Regions from separate parts of the Streptomyces sp. HUAS 31 genome, predicted to be linked through region 2. Evidence: riboswitches for the same ligand, from Rfam matches in the RefSeq annotation. Region 2 holds a riboswitch; the other holds the start of a gene.
What was found. A riboswitch is a leader RNA that binds a small molecule or an ion and turns the genes downstream of it on or off. The one in region 2 is predicted to bind glycine.

Region 1: it holds a riboswitch for glycine, as region 2 does, so the genes downstream of both, gcvT (glycine cleavage system aminomethyltransferase GcvT) here and gcvP (aminomethyl-transferring glycine dehydrogenase) in region 2, are expected to answer to the same signal.

Annotation. Positions count from the first base shown of each region.
Region 1 covers NZ_CP116353.1:6,651,693-6,655,090, reverse strand. Annotated here, with positions in the region: gene PGH47_RS29750 (enhanced serine sensitivity protein SseB) at 1-164, opposite strand, end outside; gene PGH47_RS29745 (AAA family ATPase) at 306-980, opposite strand; glycine riboswitch at 1,150-1,248, shown strand; glycine riboswitch at 1,249-1,364, shown strand; gene gcvT (glycine cleavage system aminomethyltransferase GcvT) at 1,404-2,522, shown strand; gene gcvH (glycine cleavage system protein GcvH) at 2,644-3,021, shown strand; gene glyA (serine hydroxymethyltransferase) at 3,037-3,398, shown strand, end outside.
Region 2 covers NZ_CP116353.1:1,603,428-1,606,825, reverse strand. Annotated here, with positions in the region: partial or broken gene PGH47_RS06935 (DNA polymerase IV) at 1-1,393, shown strand, start outside; gene PGH47_RS06930 (PRC-barrel domain-containing protein) at 1,285-1,686, opposite strand; glycine riboswitch at 1,801-1,896, shown strand; gene gcvP (aminomethyl-transferring glycine dehydrogenase) at 2,071-3,398, shown strand, end outside.

The DNA.
Region 1 (3,398 bases), 5.0 Mb from region 2:
CAGACGAAGCTGCGGCCCAGCACCTCGACGATCCGGGCGCCCGCCGAGGGCATGCCGAGGGAGGCGGAGAGCACCTCCTCCAGTTCATTGCCGGGCCAGCCTCCGTGCGGGTGGAGGTGGGCCCGGGCCGAGAAGTCCGCGGGGAGATCCGCTGGGAAGTCCATCTGTCTGACCGCCTGCTGTGAACCACGTCTGAGGCTCAGAAGGCTAGCCGGTGTCCGCCCGCCGCAGGGCTACGGGCGGCCCGCCCGCGCACACGGCCGGCCGGACCCCGGCACTCCGGGCCGGCCGCCGCATGCTCCGGGTCAGCCCGCGAACCCGATCCGGCGCAGCACGTCCGCCGCGTCCCGGTCGATCAGCACCGCCGAACCGCAGCCCTGCGGCAGATCGCCCTTCGCCGCCGAGCGCAGCAGCCGGGAGGCCGCCCGGCGGTGCCGCAGGAAGGCGTACCGCGAGACGCCCCGGCCGCGCTCGCGCTGGCCTTCCAGGGCGGTGCCCGGCGTCACGTCGAGCAGCAGCAGGTGCAGGGTGCCGCCCCGGCGGCGGGCCGCGCGGGCCAGCCAGCCGCGCACCCAGGCCTGTGTGCCGCAGTCGTGCACGACGACGCCCTCGCCGGAGCGCAGCGCGCGGCGCAGCCCGGCGTAGTGCGCGAGGCGGACCAGGGGGCGGTAGACGGCGTACGGGAGGAAGCCCGGCAGCCGGGCGTCCCAGCGGTCCCGGGTGTCCTGGGAGTCGATGCGCAGGCCCTTCACCGTCCGCCGCATCAAGGTCGACTTGCCGCTGCCGGGCAGGCCGGTGATGACGACGAGGTCCTCGGGGCCGAAGAGCAGCGCGTGCGGGCTGTGGCCGGAGCGGTCGCGCAGATCGCGGACCACGGGTGCGGGACACGCGACGTGCGCTTCGACACCGGGTGCCGCGGGCTGCTTGGGCAGCGCGATGCCCGAGGTCGTGGCGTACGCCGTGGTGCGGTTCACCGTCATCGTCCTCCTCCGGGGTCAGGAGTCCCCATCCCCACTGAGCGTAAAGAGAAGGTAATAGAGGATCTCCTCCTTTTCGTTCGCTTCCTGCCACAAGCCGGTTACAGAGATGGCCTGCCCCCGACGGGGTCCGGCATGCAATGATGGCGGCGCCAACTGCATACCGGCCGTTTGAATCCGCGCGGGAGAGTCCCCAGCAGTGCATCGCTGGGGCGCCGAAGGAGCAAGTCCCTCCCTTGAATCTCTCAGGCCCCGTTACCGCGCGGGCGAGGCACATCTGAAAAGCGGGTCGCTGTGTGCACAGCGGCTCCACCCAAGGTGCAAGCCATGATCACCGTCTCCGGGATCATGGCGAACCTCTCAGGTTCCGATGACAGATGGGGAGGAACGACCTCGCCTGTCATGCCTTTGGGAGACAACGGACCGATGAGCAGCACCGAACCCCGTCGTACCGCGCTCGATGCCCTGCATCGCTCGCTCGGCGCCACGATGACCGACTTCGCCGGCTGGGACATGCCCCTGCGCTACGCCTCGGAGCGCGACGAGCACACCGCCGTACGCACCAAGGCCGGCCTGTTCGACCTCTCGCACATGGGCGAGATCACCGTGACCGGCACGGACGCGGCCAGGCTGCTGAACCACGCCCTCGTCGGCAACATCGCCTCCGTCGGTGTCGGCCGCGCCCGCTACACCATGATCTGCCAGGCCGACGGCGGCATCCTCGACGACCTGATCGTCTACCGGCTCGCCGAGACCGAGTACATGGTCGTCGCCAACGCCTCCAACGCCCAGGTCGTGCTCGACGCCCTGGTGGAACGATCCGCCGGCTTCGACGCCGAGGTCCGCGACGACCGCGACGCCTACGCGCTGCTGGCCGTCCAGGGTCCCGAGTCCCCCGGCATCCTGAAGTCGCTGACCGACGCCGACCTCGACGGCCTGAAGTACTACGCCGGCCTGCCCGGCACGGTCGCCGGCGTCCCCTCGCTCATCGCCCGCACGGGCTACACCGGCGAGGACGGCTTCGAGCTGTTCGTGAAGCCGGAGCACGCCGTGGAGCTGTGGCAGGCGCTCACCAAGGCCGGCGAGGGCGTCGGCCTGGTCCCCTGCGGGCTGTCCTGCCGGGACACGCTGCGCCTGGAGGCGGGCATGCCGCTGTACGGCCACGAGCTGACCACCGCGCTCACCCCCTTCGACGCCGGGCTCGGCCGGGTGGTGAAGTTCGAGAAGGAGGGCGACTTCGTCGGGCGCGAGGCGCTGACCGAGGCCGCCGAGCGCGCCGCCCAGAACCCGCCGCGCGTGCTGGTCGGCCTGATCGCCGAGGGGCGTCGCGTCCCGCGTGCCGGGTACCCGGTCGTCGCCGGCGGCGAGGTCATCGGCGAGGTCACCTCTGGTGCGCCCTCCCCCACCCTGGGCAAGCCCATCGCCATGGCGTACGTCGACGCCGCGCACTCCGCGCCCGGCACCGCCGGGGTCGGCGTGGACATCCGCGGCAGCCACGAGCCCTACGAGGTCGTGGCGCTGCCGTTCTACAAGCGGCAGAAGTAACGCCACAAGAAGAGACTGACAGCGGCAGGCGCGTGACTCTGCGCACATTTCCGCTGATCACTCACGTATCCAGCGGTCCCTCATTCATCACCACTCCCGCGCGTACAGGAGAATTCAGGCCATGAGCAACCCCCAGCAGCTGCGCTACAGCAAGGAGCACGAGTGGCTGTCGACCGCCGAGGACGGCGTCTCGACGGTCGGCATCACCGAGTTCGCGGCCAACGCGCTCGGCGACGTCGTCTACGCCCAGCTCCCCGAGGTCGGCTCGACCGTGACCGCGGGTGACACCTGCGGCGAGCTGGAGTCGACCAAGTCCGTCTCCGACCTGTACTCCCCCGTCACCGGTGAGGTCACCGAGATCAACGAGGACGTGGTGAACGACCCGGCGCTCGTGAACTCCGCCCCCTTCGAGGGTGGCTGGCTGTTCAAGGTACGCATCACGGAGGAGCCGGCCGACCTGCTCTCCGCCGACGAGTACGTCGCCCACACCGCCGGCTGAGGAGTCGTATCCCTTATGTCTGACACGTCTGACAAGTCGCTTCTGAACACACCCCTGCATGAGCTGGATCCGGCGATCGCGGCGGCTCTGGATGCCGAGCTGGAGCGTCAGCAGTCGACGCTGGAGATGATCGCGTCGGAGAACTTCGCTCCGGTCGCGGTCATGGAGGCGCAGGGCTCGGTCGCCACGAACAAGTACGCCGAGGGCTACCCCGGCCGGCGTTACTACGGCGGCTGTGAGCACGTCGATGTCGCCGAGCAGATCGCGATCGACCGGGTCAAGGAGCTGTTCGGCGCCGAGTACGCCAACGTGCAGCCGCACTCGGGTGCCTCCGCGAACCAGGCGGCGCTGTTCGCGATCGCCCAGCCCGGCGACAC
Region 2 (3,398 bases):
GCCGATGGCGCAGGCGCGGAGGCTGGCGCCGAACGCCGCGTATCTCGTGCCGCGGTTCGGGATCTACCGCGACATCAGCGAGCAGGTGATGGCGCTGCTGCGGGAGCTGTCGCCGTTGGTGGAGCCGTTGAGCCTGGACGAGGCCTTCGTGGATCTGGAGGCCGGGGGAGCGGCCTGGGACGACTCGTCGGCGCGGCTGGTCGGGGCGAAGCTGCGCGGCGACATACGGGCCGCCACGGGGCTTGCGGGATCGGTGGGGCTGGCCGCGTCCAAGATGCTCGCGAAGATCGCCTCCGAGCAGGCCAAGCCGGACGGGATGGTGCTGATCGAGCCGGGGACCGAGCGGGCGATGCTCGGGCCCATGTCGGTGCGCACCCTGCCGGGGGTGGGGCCGGCGACGGGGGACCATCTGCGGCGGGCCGGGATCCATACGGTCGAGGAGATCGCCGAGGCCGGCGAGGACGAGCTCGTACGGCTGCTGGGAAAAGCCCATGGGCATGCGCTGTACGCGATGGCGCTGGCGCACGACGAGCGGCCCGTGGTGGCCGAGCGGGAGACGAAGTCCGTGTCGGTCGAGGACACGTACGACGTGGACATCCACGACCGGGTGCGGGTCGGGTTCGAGGTGCAGCGGCTGGCCGATCGCTGTGTGCGGCGGTTGCGGGGGGCCGGGCTGTCGGGGCGGACCATCGTGCTGAAGGTACGGCGGTACGACTTCTCGACCCTGACACGGTCCGAGACCTTGCGGGGGCCGACGGATGACCCGGCCGTGGTGCGGGAGGCCGCTGCCCGGCTGCTGGAGTCCGTGGACACGACGGGTGGGGTGCGGCTGTTGGGGGTCGGGGTCAGCGGGCTTGCCGACTACACGCAGGAGGATCTGTTCGCTCAGGCCGCGGGGGAGCTGGGGGAGCAGCAGGCGGTGGAGGGTGGGGAGGACGGCGCGGAGGCTGTGGCCGCGGCCCGGGGGGAGGAGCCGCCGAGTGAGCGGAGATGGCTCGCCGGGCACGATGTGCGGCATGCCGAGTACGGGCATGGGTGGGTGCAGGGGAGTGGGCTCGGGCGGGTGACCGTGCGGTTCGAGACGCCTGGGTCGACGGAGCCGGGGCGGGTGCGGACGTTTCGGGTGGAGGATCCGGGGCTGGAGGCGGTGGAGCCGTTGCCGCTGGTGGAGGAGCGGCCCGGAGGGGGTGGGGGAAGTCGGGGTGCTGCGGGAAGCGGGGGACCTGCCACGTCGGGGGCATCTGAGGGGGCTGTGGTCGGTGGGGTCGGTGGGGTCTGAGCCGGTCAGGGGTGGGGAGTCGTGGGGCCGTTGTTGTTGGGGGGTTCCGAGGGGGCCAGGTTGCCGAAATCGTGGTCGGGGGGAGGGGGCGGGGCCGTTACGTCGAGGCCGTAGTGGTGGTAGAGCTGGAGTTCCTGTTCGGGGGACAGGTGGCGGCCCACTCCGAAGTCGGGGGCGTCCTTGATCAGGGCGCGGTCGAAGGGGATGCGGAGGGTGCCCTCCACCAGCTCGCTGGGCTCCAGGGGGACGAAGGCGTCGCGGGAGAACAGGCCGGTGCGTATCGCCGCCCATTCCGGCACTCCGGTCGCGTCGTCGAGATAGACCTCGTCGATCGTGCCGATCTTGGTGCCGTTGCGGTCGAAAGCCTTGCGGCCGATCAGATTGCGCGGATCGATGTCGGTCTGCACGGGCCCTCCACTTGGTCGCAACTCATCCGTAAGCACTACGAAAAGGCAGAATGGTGAGAGCGGCCACTCGAAGGTCCGTGCGTCGACCTCGCTGGTAGGCTTTCTAACGGCTGCTGACCCCGCGCGGGAGAGTCCTCCGGACAACACCGGAGGCGCCGAAGGAGCAAATCCTCCCCGGAATCTCTCAGGCTCACGTACCGCACGGACGAGGTCACTCTGGAAAGCAGAGCGGGTGTCGACGGCTTCCGCTCTCACCGACGGTGAAAGCCGACGGCCTTCGGGCGGTCCGGTGAAGCTCTCAGGTTGAGATGACAGAGGGGGAGGCCGTCCGGGTACCCGCGCCGTGGTGCCCCTCGAAGGTCGTAAGACCAGGAGGCCTCCGCAATGACCGCCCATCGCATTCCGCTCTCCGAGCTCGAGCAGGGAATCCCCTTCGAGCAGCGTCATATCGGTCCCGATCATGAGGCCCGGGCCAAGATGCTCGCCCAGGTCGGGTACGGCTCCCTCGACGAGCTCACCGCCGCCGCGGTGCCGGACGTGATCAAGAACGCCGACTCCCTGGACCTGCCGGGAGCCCGCACCGAGGCGGAGGTGCTGGCCGAGCTGCGGTCGCTGGCCGACCGCAATCAGGTGCTGGACTCGATGATCGGGCTCGGGTACTACGGGACCTTCACCCCGCCGGTCATCCTGCGGAACGTCATGGAGAACCCCGCCTGGTACACGGCCTACACGCCGTACCAGCCCGAGATCTCCCAGGGCCGTCTCGAGGCCCTGCTGAACTTCCAGACCATGGTCGCCGAGCTGACCGGGCTGCCGACCTCCGGTGCCTCGCTGCTCGACGAGGGGACGGCCGCCGCCGAGGCCATGGCCCTGTCCCGGCGCATGGGCAAGAACAAGAAGGGCCTGTTCCTGGTCGACGCGGACGTGCTTCCGCAGACCATCGCCGTCATCGAGACCCGCGCCGAGCCGACCGGCGTGGAGATCGTCGTCGCCGACCTCAGCGAGGGCATTCCGGCCGAGGTCGCCTCGCGTGAGATCACCGGCGTGCTCCTCCAGTACCCGGGCGCCTCCGGTGTCGTACGGGACATCAAGCCGGTCGTCGACCAGGCGCACGAGCTCGGTGCCCTCGTCACCGTCGCCGCCGACCTGCTCGCGCTGACGCTGCTGAAGTCGCCGGGTGAGCTCGGGGCGGACATCGCGATCGGTACGACGCAGCGGTTCGGCGTGCCGATGGGCTTCGGCGGGCCGCACGCCGGCTACATGGCCGTCCACGAGAAGTTCGCGCGCAGCCTGCCGGGGCGGCTCGTGGGCGTGTCCGTGGACGCCGACGGCAACAAGGCCTACCGGCTGGCGCTCCAGACCCGTGAGCAGCACATCCGTCGTGAGAAGGCGACCAGCAACATCTGTACGGCCCAGGTGCTGCTCGCCGTGATGGCCGGCATGTACGCCGTGTACCACGGGCCCGACGGGCTGCGGAGCATCGCGCGGCGGACCCACCGGTACGCCTCGATCCTTGCTGCGGGCCTCGCGGCCGGCGGTGTCGAGGTCGTGCACGGCTCCTACTTCGACACACTGACCGTGCGGGTGCCCGGGAAGGCCGCCGAGGTCGTCGCCGCCGCCCGGGAGAACGGCGTGAACCTGCGCCTCGTCGACGCCGACCAGGTCTCCGTCGCCTGCGACGAGACCACGCTGCGGGCCCAGCTGGGCGCCGT